Regions from separate parts of the Rhizobium sp. SYY.PMSO genome, predicted to be linked through region 1. Evidence: predicted binding sites of a transcription regulator. Region 1 holds the regulator's gene; each other region holds the start of a gene.
The links. Region 1 encodes LexA, which represses DNA repair genes until DNA is damaged. Its sites were predicted from a motif close to TGTTCNNNNTGTGTTCNG; they were not measured.

Region 1 (4,451 bases):
TCTGTGACACTCCTGAAGGCCGCGTAGCGCAATTTCATGTCAGCCTGTTGAATGTCGGTTATTTCTCAGGCCTTGGCGATGGCGTCGAAGGCCAGCAGCTTTTCCAGAAGGCGCGGCATGTCCTTCAGATAGACCATGTTCGGACCGTCCGAGGGCGCGTTATCCGGATCCTCGTGCGTCTCGACGAACACGCCGGCAACGCCGACGGCAACGGCGGCGCGCGCCAGAGTCTCGACGAATCGGCGGTCGCCGCCGGTGGAGCCACCCTGCCCGCCCGGCTGCTGTACCGAATGGGTCGCATCGAAGATGACCGGCGCGCCCATCGCCGCCATGATCGGCAGCGAGCGCATGTCGGAGACGAGGGTATTGTAGCCGAAGGAGGCGCCACGCTCGCACAGGAGGATGTTCGGATTGCCGCTGTCATTGAGCTTGGCCAGCACGTTCTTCATGTCCCAGGGAGCGAGGAACTGCCCCTTCTTGACGTTGACGACACGACCGGTCTTCGCAGCCGCAACCAGAAGATCCGTCTGACGCGACAGGAAGGCCGGAATCTGCAGGATATCGACCGTCTTCGAAACGATGGCGCACTGCTCTTCCGTATGAATGTCGGTCAATACCGGAAAGCCATACTCCTTCTTGAGATCGGCAAAGACTTCCAGCGCCTTTTCCAGGCCGATGCCGCGCTTGCCGGACAAGGACGTACGGTTGGCCTTGTCGAAGGAGGACTTGTAGACGAGGCCGATGCCGAGCTTGCCGCAGAGCTCTTTCAGGACGCCGGCGACCATGAAAGCATGGTCGCGGCTTTCCATCTGGCAGGGACCGGCAATCAGCGACAGCTTGGCGGCGTTGGAAAACAGGACCTTGGAGGCACCCTCGCCGACGGTCACTTCGGAATTCGTGCTCATGCTATCTCCTCGAAGGCGAACAATGCGCCCTGTCCGGGCGCAAACCTCGCCAATATACGATTGTTCTTACGCGTGTAGGTGACGCCGTTAGCAGCGAAATGCGACGATGTCACGGAAAGATCGCGCGTTTTGAAAAGGATTGCGCGCGCACGAAGCCCCGGATCTTCCGGGGAGACCGGCAAATCGTAAAACGCTTCCATTCCTTCCGGCGTCAAAATTTCAAGATCCGCATTGGCCGCCTTGACCGTCAATCCGAAGGAATGTTCCGATACGCGCGGGCCGCCGATAACCTCTTCGAGAAAGCTGCGATAGGCCGCCGGCTTCGGCGCGGAAAGCGCCACCCGCGCAATTCCGGTCACGCCGTTTTCATGACGCTCCAGCACGCCGCGGTCTGCCGGCAAGGGATTGATGCGCTGGCAGCAGAAGGCGAGAAGATCGGGCGCGCGCAGATCGGCCGCGAAGGCAAGGCGAAAGCCGGCGACAGTTTCCGTTCCGTCCGGCATTCTCATGGGCCGGGAAAAATCCAGCATCCGCCCGGCCGAGATCGCGGCTGCCTTGAACCGCTCATCATCGGCAACAGCATCGTCCGACCCGAAGACGACGGCCGAGAAGCCATCCTCACCCACACGAAAGCGGTAGGCCTGATCGCGCGCGACGAAGACGTTGCCCTCCGCGAGGCTCGCCTCGCACTGCTCCTGGGAGGCCACGCCCAAAGGTTCGAGATAGGTCTTGTCGGCAAGGAAGACGCAGGCATTCTCGGTGCCGAAAGGATGACGCGCATCGGGGGCCACCGTGAAACCGAGCTTGCCCAAGCGTTCACGCGCCAAGGCAATATTGACGGTGGGCAGCACGAGATGATCCAGCGGATGCGGTGACGAGGTCATGGCTTTTCCTGTGTTCCTGCCAGAGCAGATTTGCGCCCATCCAACGCCTGATTCAAGATGGAAGCAAGAACCTTGGGATATGGCGGCAAAGAAGACGGCAATCCCGGCGACGGGATAGCTGATTCTCTCTTCCAGCCGGTCTATCCGCCGCGATTTCGCGTGCATTCACGAATCCAACGTCACCATGGAACTGGAACGCCGCGGAAGCAGCCGTGACAGCATTTTCCATATTTATCGGCAGGTTAGCCCACATGTACCCCTCTTGGGTATTCAGCCGCTTCATTCGACAGTGGTAATTATTTAATTGGCCGCACAAGGTTTTACCGAAATTTAAGTACTTGCGGAACACATATGGAACATATAGTGTCCGTTCTGGATTTGTTTCACGACCTTTTCTTGATTCTGGGGTTCCAAGACGATGTTGACGCGCAAGCAGCAGGAACTGCTTTTGTTCATTCACGAACGCATGAAGGAATCCGGCGTCCCGCCGTCTTTCGACGAGATGAAGGACGCGCTGGATCTGGCATCCAAGTCCGGCATTCACCGCCTGATCACGGCTCTAGAAGAGCGCGGTTTCATCCGCCGCCTGCCGAATAGAGCAAGAGCGCTGGAGGTCATCAAACTGCCGGAAGCCTATAATCCAAGCCTGCAGCCGCGACGCGGCTTTTCGCCCAGTATCATCGAAGGCAGTCTCGGCAAGCCTCAACCGGTCGCTCCCCCCGCGCCGGCGAAGGTTGCGAATGACGATCACAACGGTTCGGCCTCGGTGCCGGTCATGGGGCGTATCGCTGCCGGCGTTCCGATTTCCGCCATCCAGAACAACACGCACGACATTACCGTTCCCGCCGACATGCTCGGCTCCGGCGAGCATTATGCGCTGGAAGTCAGGGGCGATTCGATGATCGATGCCGGAATTTTTGACGGCGACACCGTCATCATCCGCAATTCAACGACAGCCAATCCGGGTGATATCGTGGTCGCTCTTGTCGACGACGAGGAAGCAACCCTGAAGCGCTTTCGCCGCAAGGGCGCCTCCATTGCGCTGGAAGCCGCCAATCCGGCCTATGAAACCCGCATTTTCGGACCGGATCGCGTCAAGGTCCAGGGCAAGCTCGTCGGTCTCATTCGGCGCTATCACTAACCGTCGGCACGGGCCTGGCTGGCGTGCCGAATTTATCCGTGCGCCAATCGTAGGTTCGATGCCGCGTCCACGGCCGTTGGGGGTTTTCGAACGCTGCGGAAACAACAGGTTTGTCGGTGGCAAGCGCCATTTCGATGGAACCGGTTTGCCGTAATGTGGCGCCGGTTATGAGCATGGCGCCGGAGCGGCAATGATCCAGCCGCAGCCGGATGGGTGTCACGACGATATTTGCCGTATCGCAAGCCGGAGGCAGATAGGCTGCGTTTTCGATGGTGACGAGCATGGCGCCGTTTTCGAGCATGGCCACGCACCATGCGCCTTTCTGGCAGGCGAAGCTTCCCTGCATGGTACGGTCAAGAGCCTCTTCCATTGCCTTGCGAACGGCGCTCTCCTCTTCACGGCTTAGCCGTCGGTGGCGATCCGACTTGCTGACATGAGGAAGCCGGCTGTCGCCAGGAAGAATGGTCGGCGGCTGATATTCAGGTGCAACCAGCGCCTTTTGCCATTGTTCGAAGATGAAGGCCTGCGGCCGTTCGCGGTTGGTGGCCAGTATGGCGTCCTGACGCAGAGCGACGAGAACACCGTCTTCGGAGATCATCAGATCCGGCTTCGGCACGCCGGAGCCGAATGCCGCCGCGCCGACGGATGAAAGCGACAGCACCAAGCCCAAATGGCGAAGCCTGGTCCGCAGCATGCTCATGATCAGGAAGCCGACAATGAATGTCGGCATCAGCCAGCCCGGCTGGCGGCCGAAGGTGATGTCCCCGCCCCAGCCGGCCACGGTTTTGGCAATCACGATGACGAGCTCCAGCCCCTCCCCGGTGACGTTCCAGAAAGGGCCGTCGAGACCAAGCGGCATGAGCATCATCGCCGCCATGCCAAACGGCATGACGATGAAGGAAACCACCGGCATGGCCGCAAGATTGGCGGCGAGACCGTATGTCGCCAGGCGGTGAAAATGCTCGATCGAGAATATGGCCGTCGACGCGCCGCCGATGAACGAGGTCGACAGCACGCCGCCAAAGAAGCGCGAAACAAACAGCAGCGGGCTCAGCACGCGGAACCGCGAGAGAATGCTTTCCCGATGCCGCCGCCGCTTCCACAGCGAATAGCCGGACACCAGCGCCAGGGTTGCGGCATAGGACATCTGGAAGCTCGGGCCGAGCACCTGCGACGGCGAAAGGATGAGAATGACGATGGCGGATAACGCCACGTTGCGGAGGCTGAGCGATGGCCGGTCGAGAAGGACGGCAACCAGCATGATCGCCATCATGATGAAAGCGCGCTCCGCCGACACGCCGAAACCGGAAATGAGGTAATAGGCCGTCACCGTGACAAGCGCGCCGAATGCCGCGAATTTCTTGGTAGGCCACGCCTGCACGACGCCGGGGAACAGGCTGAACAGATAGCGCAGGCCGACATAGAAGATGCCGGCCGAGAGCGCCATGTTCAAACCCGAAATTGCGATGATGTGGGTGAGGCCGGCAATTCTCAGCGCCTCGGTCGTGTCCTTGGAGATCG
Region 2 (4,451 bases), 250 kb from region 1:
GACGATGACGCCGGTGCGGGAAAGCTCTTCGAGGTCGGCCGAAATATCGAAGCTCTCTTCAGCGCCGCGATGCACGCCGCCGATGCCGCCGGTGGCGAAAACCTTGATGCCGGCGCGTGCCGCGGCGATCATGGTGGCGGCAACCGTCGTTGCGCCGGTGCGGCGCTCGGCGATCGCAAAGGCGATGTCGGCGCGCGAAACCTTCATCGCGCCTTCCGTCTTCGCCAGCGCTTCCAGCTCTTCCGGCTCGAGCCCGATGTGCAGCGTACCGTGAATGACGGCGATGGTCGCCGGGACGGCGCCTTCCTGCCGGATGATTTCCTCGACGCTGCGGGCCATCTCGATATTGCCGGGATAGGGCATGCCGTGGGTGATGATGGTCGATTCCAATGCCACGACCGGCGCGCCGCGCAGCTTGGCGGCGGCGACTTCCTTCGAATAGGAGATCGGAAGCAGTGGCGAGATAGGCTGGGTCATTGTCGTTTCCAATTCACTGAAACAGTATACGCGTTTTGAACAGGCTTCATGACAGAATTTCGGCCTTGGGAACAAGGGCCAACGTCATCTTTAGCAGTTCGGCGGAGAGATTTTCTGCGGTCGCATAGGGAGATTGAACGGTGATCGCGGCAGCCGCTGCCCCGTGCCGCACGGCTTCGGCCAGATCGTGGCCGGCGAGCAAGGCGGAAAGGACGCCCGAGGCAAGCGAATCGCCCGCCCCGGTGACATCGGCGACATTATCGACGACAGGCGGTTGCAGGGTGACGACGGCATCGCGCGAAAAGGCGATCAGCTCGCGCTTGCCGCGGGTGATCACACCGTTGCGCAGGCCGAGCGCGCGCAAGGCGGTTACCCATTCGCGCGGGTCTTCCGGGCGGCTTTCGGTCAATGCGGCGGCTTCGGCTTCGTTGAGGAACAGATGGTCGATGGCGGCAAGGCTTGGCTTCAGCCGCACGACCTTTGCCGGCGAGATCGCAATGGCGGCGACGGGTTTGCCGCATATCGCGGCCTTTGCCGCGATTGCAGCCAAAGTCTCGGCCGGCAGATTGGCGTCGCAAAGAATGAGGTCCGCATCCTCGAAAGCGTCGCGAACGGCACGAATCGCCAGGCGCCTGGGAACGAACAGCTTGTAGAGCTCCATATCCGCAAGCGCGATCACGAGGTTGCCGTCGTGCTCGAGGATGGCGGTATAGCTTGGCGTCTTGCGGTCGAGGAAGACGAACGGCGTGTCGTCGATGCCGGCCTGGCTGGCGGCTTCGGCCACCATTTCGCCTGAAGGATCGCCCCCGCGTGGCGAAATCAGCCTGACGTCGAAACCCAGGCGGGAGAGATTTCGTGCCGCGTTGAAGCCGCCGCCGCCGGGCTCCTCGAACCAGGCCCCGGGGTTGCTGGCCCCTGGCGCCGTCTCGCCGAATATGCGGCCGCGCCGGTCGATGTGAGCGCCGCCGAGAACGAGAATCTTCTTCGCCATCTGCTTATCCTCGGCAATCGAAAAGACGAATCGGGCGGCGCGGCGCCATGCCCGAATTGATCGTCCCGGACGTGTAACTATCTGGGAAGAAAGGAGAAAACAAAAGTAGAACGGAAATCATTTTACCTTTTTCTTTCAATCGCTTGTTGTGCTCTTGCGATAATAGAACAAATAGAGTACAGAATTCTCATCGGCGGCGACATTGCTAGAGCGGCTCCAATAACCTAAAGGTGGATCGAATGTCTCAGAATTCTTTGCGGCTTGTAGAGGACAAATCGGTGGATAAAAGCAAGGCACTTGAAGCGGCACTCTCTCAAATTGAGCGGTCGTTCGGCAAGGGCTCGATCATGAAGCTCGGCTCTAACGAGAATGTGGTCGAAATCGAAACGGTTTCCACCGGCTCCCTGAGCCTCGATATCGCTCTCGGCATTGGCGGCTTGCCGAAGGGGCGCATCATCGAAATCTACGGGCCTGAAAGCTCGGGTAAGACGACACTGGCGCTGCAGACCATTGCGGAAGCCCAGAAGAAGGGCGGTATCTGCGCTTTCGTGGACGCGGAACATGCGCTCGATCCGGTCTATGCCCGCAAGCTCGGCGTCGATTTGCAGAACCTCTTGATCTCGCAGCCGGATACCGGCGAGCAGGCGCTTGAAATCACCGACACGCTGGTTCGCTCCGGCGCCGTCGACGTTCTCGTGGTCGATTCCGTCGCGGCATTGACGCCACGCGCCGAAATCGAAGGTGAGATGGGTGACAGCCTGCCGGGCCTGCAGGCCCGCCTGATGAGCCAGGCGCTGCGCAAGCTCACGGCTTCGATTTCGAAGTCCAAGACCATGGTGATCTTCATCAACCAGATCCGTATGAAGATCGGCGTCATGTTCGGCTCGCCGGAAACGACGACGGGCGGCAATGCGCTGAAATTCTATGCTTCGGTTCGCCTTGACATCCGCCGCATCGGCGCCGTCAAGGAGCGGGAAGAGGTGATCGGCAACCAGACCCGCGTCAAGGTCGTCAAGAACAAGATGGCGCCGCCCTTCAAGCAGGTCGAGTTCGATATCATGTATGGCGAAGGCGTTTCCAAGACCGGTGAGCTGGTCGATCTCGGCGTCAAGGCCGGCATCGTCGAAAAGTCCGGTGCCTGGTTCTCCTATAACAGCCAGCGCCTCGGCCAGGGCCGCGAGAATGCGAAGATCTTCCTGCGCGATAATCCGGATCTTTCCCGCGAGATCGAATTGTCGCTGCGTCAGAATGCCGGTCTCATTGCCGATCGCTTTCTGCAGAATGGCGGCCCGGATGCCGATGATGGCGACGCTTCCGGAGAATAATGATTTCCGGAAAGCAATGACCGGCTTGAGATGAGACTAAAAAACCGAAACCGGCTGCATTGTCCAAGGGATGTGCGGCCGGTTTTGTTCGTGCGGCTGGACAGCGCCCGGAGCGAACGATAAAAGCCACTGACTTTGACGCAAGTTGCCGAGCGCAGGACTGAAGGGCCCCATATGAGCGGTGTGAATGAAATCCGGTCGACCTTTCTCGACTATTTTAAGAAAAACGGCCACGAGATCGTGCCGTCGAGCCCGCTCGTACCGCGCAACGATCCGACATTGATGTTCACCAATGCCGGGATGGTGCAGTTCAAGAACGTCTTCACCGGCCTGGAGCAGCGTCCCTATACGACGGCCTCGACGGCGCAGAAATGCGTGCGCGCCGGCGGCAAGCACAACGACCTCGACAATGTCGGCTATACCGCGCGTCACCACACCTTCTTCGAGATGCTCGGCAACTTCTCCTTTGGCGACTATTTCAAAGAGCGCGCCATCGAGCTTGCCTGGAACCTGATCACCAAGGAATTCGGCCTCGATGCCAAACGCCTGCTGGTCACGGTCTATCACACCGACGACGACGCCTTTAACCTGTGGAAGAAGATCGCCGGCCTCTCCGACGACCGGATCATCCGCATCGCGACCAGCGACAATTTCTGGGCGATGGGCGATACCGGCCCCTGCGGTCCCTGTTCGGAAATCTTCTACGATCACGGCGATCATATCTGGGGCGGCCCTCCCGGGTCTCCGGAAGAAGACGGCGACCGTTTCATCGAGATCTGGAATCTCGTCTTCATGCAGTTCGAGCAGATCACCAAGGAACAGCGCGTCGACCTGCCGCGCCCGTCGATCGACACCGGCATGGGCCTCGAGCGCGTTGCCGCCGTGCTGCAAGGCAAGCACGACAACTACGATATCGACCTGTTCCGCGCGCTGATCGAAGCTTCGGAAGAAGCGACGGGCGTCAAGGCCGAGGGCGAGCATCGCGCCAGCCATCGCGTCATCGCCGACCATCTGCGTTCCTCCGCCTTCCTGATCGCCGATGGCGTGCTGCCGTCGAACGAAGGCCGCGGTTACGTGCTTCGCCGCATCATGCGCCGCGCCATGCGCCACGCGCAGCTGCTCGGCGCCAAGGAACCGCTGATGTGGAAGCTGCTGCCGGCGCTGATCCAGCAGATGGGCCGTGCCTATCCGGAGCTGGTGCGCGCCGAAGCGCTGACCTCCGAGACGCTGAAGCTCGAGGAAACCCGTTTCCGCAAGACGCTGGAACGCGGCCTGTCCCTGCTCAACGATGCCACTTCGGACCTGCACAAGGGCGACAGCCTGGACGGCGAAACCGCGTTCAAGCTCTATGACACCTATGGCTTCCCGCTCGACCTGACTCAGGACGCGCTGCGCGCCCGCGGCATCGGCGTCGACATTTCAAGCTTTACGGATGCCATGGAGCGCCAGAAGGCCGAGGCGCGCTCACACTGGACCGGCTCCGGCGACAAGGCGACCGAGACCATCTGGTTCGAGCTCAAGGAAAAGCTGGGCGCGACCGAATTCCTCGGCTACGACACGGAAACGGCCGAAGGCGTCATTCAGGCGATTGTCAGGGATGGCGTTGCCGTCGATAGCGCCGCTGCCGGCGACAAGGTGCAGATCGTCGTCAACCAGAC
Region 3 (4,451 bases), 830 kb from region 1:
CCCTGTTCGAAAAACGCATGGACGGCTTTTCCGAAGTCTTCCACCGCATCTCCTACGACAAGATCGGCACGGCAACGATCCAGTCGCGAGCAACCGGCGGCGTCGCCAATGCCACCTTCATCTTCGTGCTGCCGGGTTCTCCCGGCGCGTGCAAGGATGCCTGGGACGGCATCCTGAAAGCACAGCTCGACTATCGGCACATGCCCTGCAATTTCGTGGAGATCATGCCGCGCCTGGACGAGCATCTGAGGCGAGGCGCCGGTTCTCGATAGCCCATCGGCAAGCCATTTGCAGCCGCCTTGGGCCTCGACGGATAAGGAATTTATTCCCATTCATCGGCCTTGAAATTAATGCGATTCCGTCAGCAGGCATCGCTGAGCGCCATCTCGATGCTACCGCTTTCGGCAGCACAGGTCTCCATGATCGTGCTCGGATCGTGCTTGCCGATAGCCGACAGCTTTTCGGAAAGATGGCCAGGAAATGCGACGCTATCGACGCGTCCGGATGGTCGGTCTCCCGGGAGGCGCAGGACTACCAATGGAATTCAGGGGATTGAGCTCTATCGCGCCGCTCTTGCGACCCAGGAAGGGATGAGTTCGCTTGCAAGCCTTCGGCTTTTTTGGCCTTTTGCGAATTCCGCCAGCCGCATGCCGGTTCTCGCAGCGGCGATGGCCTGCGGCTTGGACAGCAGCAATCCCAGTTCCAGCGGCGATGTACTGCGGCCGATACGCTTCAAAAAGGGCCGGCGATAACCGCGCGATGCGGTAAAGCGCGCCGGAACCTTGTTCAGCGAGACATATTCGGCGATCTCGTCGATCCAGCCGGCTTGCGGCCGGGCGCCGGGCTCGACCAGCAGCAGCCATTCGCCGCGCGCCGAACGCAGGATGTCCTTGATGTCCCACTGCGAATAGAACCGGCAGCCGGCCGCATCGGCCACGCGCGAGGTGCCGTCCCGCGAGCCGTGATCGAGCACGACGACATCGCAGACCAGCCCTTCGACTGCGCCTGCCACCAATGCCGCCAATGTCTGCGCCAGCTCGGGTTCCTGATCCTGGCATTCGATGATGACCGTCAACATTGCCCATTTATAGAGCGGCGCACAATTTATTGCCAGCGCCTAACCCTGTGAGTCCGCTTGTTTGAGCAAGGGCTTATATGTGGCTGAAAACTGCGTCCATGCGCCCACTCCTTTTGCCTTAACGCTATTCCCGACGGAAAAGTGCGGCGCGACATCTGTGCCGCGCCTCTTTTTTGTTCTTGCAATGTTCTCATTTGTCGGATAGGAATTTAATCATCTTAGACGCGGCGCGCGATGGCATGAGCCGCCCTGGAGCTACCGATGAACGAGCAATCCCTTGCAGGGCAGGCCGCATTCGCGCCTGCCAATACGGCAGACGTTGCCAACGCGCTGATCGCCGATACCGGCCTCAGGGTCGACGCCGAACGCCGGCGCGGGCGTGGCGCCGGATTGAACCCGAGCGGCCGGTTCGAGCCGCATCAGCGCGAGGCTTTCGATGACGGTTGGCAGAACTGGGAGGAGCTGCCGCCCTTCAAGACCGAAGTTCAGGTGGAAAAGCCGCGCACCGCCATCACCCGCAACGAATCGCCCGATATCCCCTTCGACCGGTCCATCAACCCCTATCGCGGCTGCGAGCATGGCTGCATCTATTGCTTCGCGCGGCCGACGCATGCCTATATGGGCCTGTCTGCCGGGCTGGATTTCGAATCGAAGCTGTTTGCCAAGCCGGATGCGGCAAAGCTTCTGGAGCGCGAACTGGCGAAGCCCGGCTACAAGCCCCGCGTCATCGCCATCGGCACCAACACCGACCCCTACCAGCCGATCGAGAAAGAATGGCGGATCATGCGCCAGATCCTCGAAGTGCTGAACAAGGCCAGCCATCCGGTCGCCATCGTCACCAAATCGGCGCTGGTCATGCGCGATATCGACATCCTCAAGGAAATGGCCGCCAGGAACCTCGTGCGGGTGGGTTTGTCGGTGACGACGCTCGACCGGAAGCTGGCGCGCGCCATGGAGCCGCGTGCAGCGACGCCGCCACGGCGGCTGGAGGCGATCCAGGCGCTCAGCGAGGCCGGCATTCGTACCTCGATCATGGTGGCCCCGATCATCCCTGCCCTCAACGATCACGAGATCGAGCGTATTCTTGACGCCGGCAGGGCGGCCGGTGCGCTGGAGGCGAGCTATGTCATCCTGCGGCTGCCTCTGGAGGTGAGCCCGCTGTTTCGCGACTGGCTGCTGCAGCATTATCCGGACCGCTACCGCCATGTCATGTCGCTGATCCGCTCGATGCGCGGCGGCAAGGATTACGATGCCGAATTCGGCAAACGCATGAAGGGCGCCGGGCCCTATGCCTGGCAGATCAGCCGCCGCTTCGAAATGGCGACGCGCCGGCTCGATCTCACGCGCCGCAACATCGCATTGCGCGACGATCTGTTCGTGCCGCCGGATGGCAGCGGCGTGCAGCTGTCGTTACTCTGACATTTTCAGTTTGACCTTCCCTGCGGGTTTTCCCTGTACCCGCTGGAAAGCCCCCGGTTCGCCGCCATGATCCACCGGGGCTTGCAGGAGATCGGGTGGTGTGCGAGCTTCGCCGCATGAAACGCAGCACATCACCCGATTCTCCAATGTTGTTCGAGGACGCTCCTCTCGTTCCGACTTTCGAGCTGGAACTGATTGCCCGCCGAGCCGGGCATTGGCCTGTCGCGGGAGCGGACGAGGCCGGCCGGGGGCCGCTCGCCGGGCCGGTCGTGGCAGCCGCCGTCATTCTCGATCCCGAGCGCATCCCGAATGGGCTGAACGATTCCAAGCAGTTGAGCGCCGCCAGACGCGAGGAGCTGTTCGTCGAGATTCTGGCAACGGCAACAGTATCCATCGCCTCGTCAAGCGCGAGCCGCATCGACACCACCGATATCCGCAAGGCGAGCCTGGATGCGATGCGCCGCGCCATTTGCGGGCTGGCGATCCGGGCAAGCTATGTGCTGACCGATGGGCTCGATGTGCCTACGGGCCTCGTCTGCCCCGGAAGGGCCGTCGTCAAGGGCGACGCGCGCTCCTTCTCGATCGCCGCCGCCTCGATCGTCGCCAAGGTGACGCGCGATCGGATGATGGCGCGCGCAGGCATCGTCTTCCCCGTCTACGGCTTTGCGGCCCATGCCGGCTACGGCACCGCGCAGCATCGCGCCGGCATCGAGCAGCATGGCCCCTGCTCCCTGCACCGCATGAGCTTCCGCCCTCTGCGCAAGGACGCGGTCTAGCGGTTCATTCGGTCAGCGCTGCGACGATCTCCGCCGACCGTTCCGCCACATAGGCGATATCGTCCCGATAGATGTGATCGTGCCCGTCCCGCAGGTTCCGGCGATAGCGCTCGCTGCCGCGCGCAGCCTCCCTTTCCATGAAGGCCAGCAGCGCCTCGAGCCGCTGGATGACGACATCCGGCATCTGGTTGCGCGCGTCAAACGGCAGCCCATAGGCGTCGAGGAAGATGCGTGCACGCCGGATCTGGCCGGCAAAGCTATCCAGTCCCTCGGCGGCCATGTTCACGGACAAGGGCGCCCAGCGATAAACGGCGTAGGCCAGATCCCACACCAGCGGGCCGGGATGGGCGGCCTCGAAATCGATGATGCCGGTCACGACGCCATCGTTCAAAACGACATTGTAGGGCGCAAAATCTCCGTGACAGATGATCTCGATCGGCGAACGGGACGGCAATTGCCACAGGTACGTCGCGTCCAGGCCGTTCAGAGCCAAAGCGGAGCTGTGATGATACCGGCGCAACAGCCGCGCAGCCGATCGCAGGGTCTGTTCGGAGCGCATCGCGGCATTGTCGGCGAGATCGCCGGTTACGCCCGGCAGATAGCCCACTCTCTCCCAGGTCTCATCGAATCCGTTCGGCGACGGGGCGGCATCGAAGCCGTGCAGCCGCAGTGAGGCCAGCAGCGCCTGCACGCCGGGTGTCCATGGGCGCACCCGCCTCAAGATCAGATTGCCTTGCCGAAATGGCCCATCGTCTGCTGCTGACATCTATCCCTCGCAGCCATGATTTAGCTGCCTGCTGCGGCGGCGATCAACCCGCGAAAGACCGATGGGCGATATCAAACCGCAGATCTGGATGGGTTGAAGCCCCTTATCGCCCGCACTCGTGATTTGAGGCTCCGGTCCATAGCCAACGCTCGCACGCCATAAGAGCCCGCTTCCTCGCGCGACTGCTCATTTGAGCTCTTTCAAGGCATCGATCGCCCGCTTTAACCCGACGCGAAAGCCGCCGGGCTTGCCGAAGGAGGTGCGGCCTCGAGATGCGGCGATGACGCGGCCTCTTCACCAACAAAAAAGCCCCACCGAAGCGGGGCTCTTCCAAATGTCGATCTTCCGCGCGCTTAGTTCAGGCGCGTCTTCACTTCCTTGACGGCATCGTTGAAGAGCCCGGATTGGACAC

Region 2: recA (recombinase RecA) is a predicted target of LexA. The motif match lies at 1,632-1,649, and genes of this name have one in related genera.
Region 3: ACJJVH_RS01915 (PA0069 family radical SAM protein) is a predicted target of LexA. The motif match lies at 1,253-1,270, and genes of this name have one in related genera.

The regions. Positions count from the first base shown of each region.
Region 1 covers NZ_CP177349.1:1,227,738-1,232,188, reverse strand. The annotation lists gene kdsA (3-deoxy-8-phosphooctulonate synthase) at 66-905, opposite strand; gene ACJJVH_RS05980 (VOC family protein) at 902-1,789, opposite strand; gene lexA (transcriptional repressor LexA) at 2,208-2,930, shown strand; gene ACJJVH_RS05970 (ComEC/Rec2 family competence protein) at 2,911-4,451, opposite strand, start outside.
Region 2 covers NZ_CP177349.1:1,482,044-1,486,494, reverse strand. The annotation lists gene ACJJVH_RS07260 (pseudouridine-5'-phosphate glycosidase) at 1-477, opposite strand, end outside; gene ACJJVH_RS07255 (carbohydrate kinase family protein) at 524-1,468, opposite strand; gene recA (recombinase RecA) at 1,708-2,793, shown strand; gene alaS (alanine--tRNA ligase) at 2,968-4,451, shown strand, end outside.
Region 3 covers NZ_CP177349.1:396,059-400,509, reverse strand. The annotation lists gene moaB (molybdenum cofactor biosynthesis protein B) at 1-272, shown strand, start outside; gene ACJJVH_RS01920 (glycosyl transferase) at 560-1,078, opposite strand; gene ACJJVH_RS01915 (PA0069 family radical SAM protein) at 1,340-2,497, shown strand; gene ACJJVH_RS01910 (ribonuclease HII) at 2,614-3,273, shown strand; gene ACJJVH_RS01905 (phosphotransferase) at 3,278-4,039, opposite strand; gene ACJJVH_RS01900 (F0F1 ATP synthase subunit B) at 4,393-4,451, opposite strand, start outside.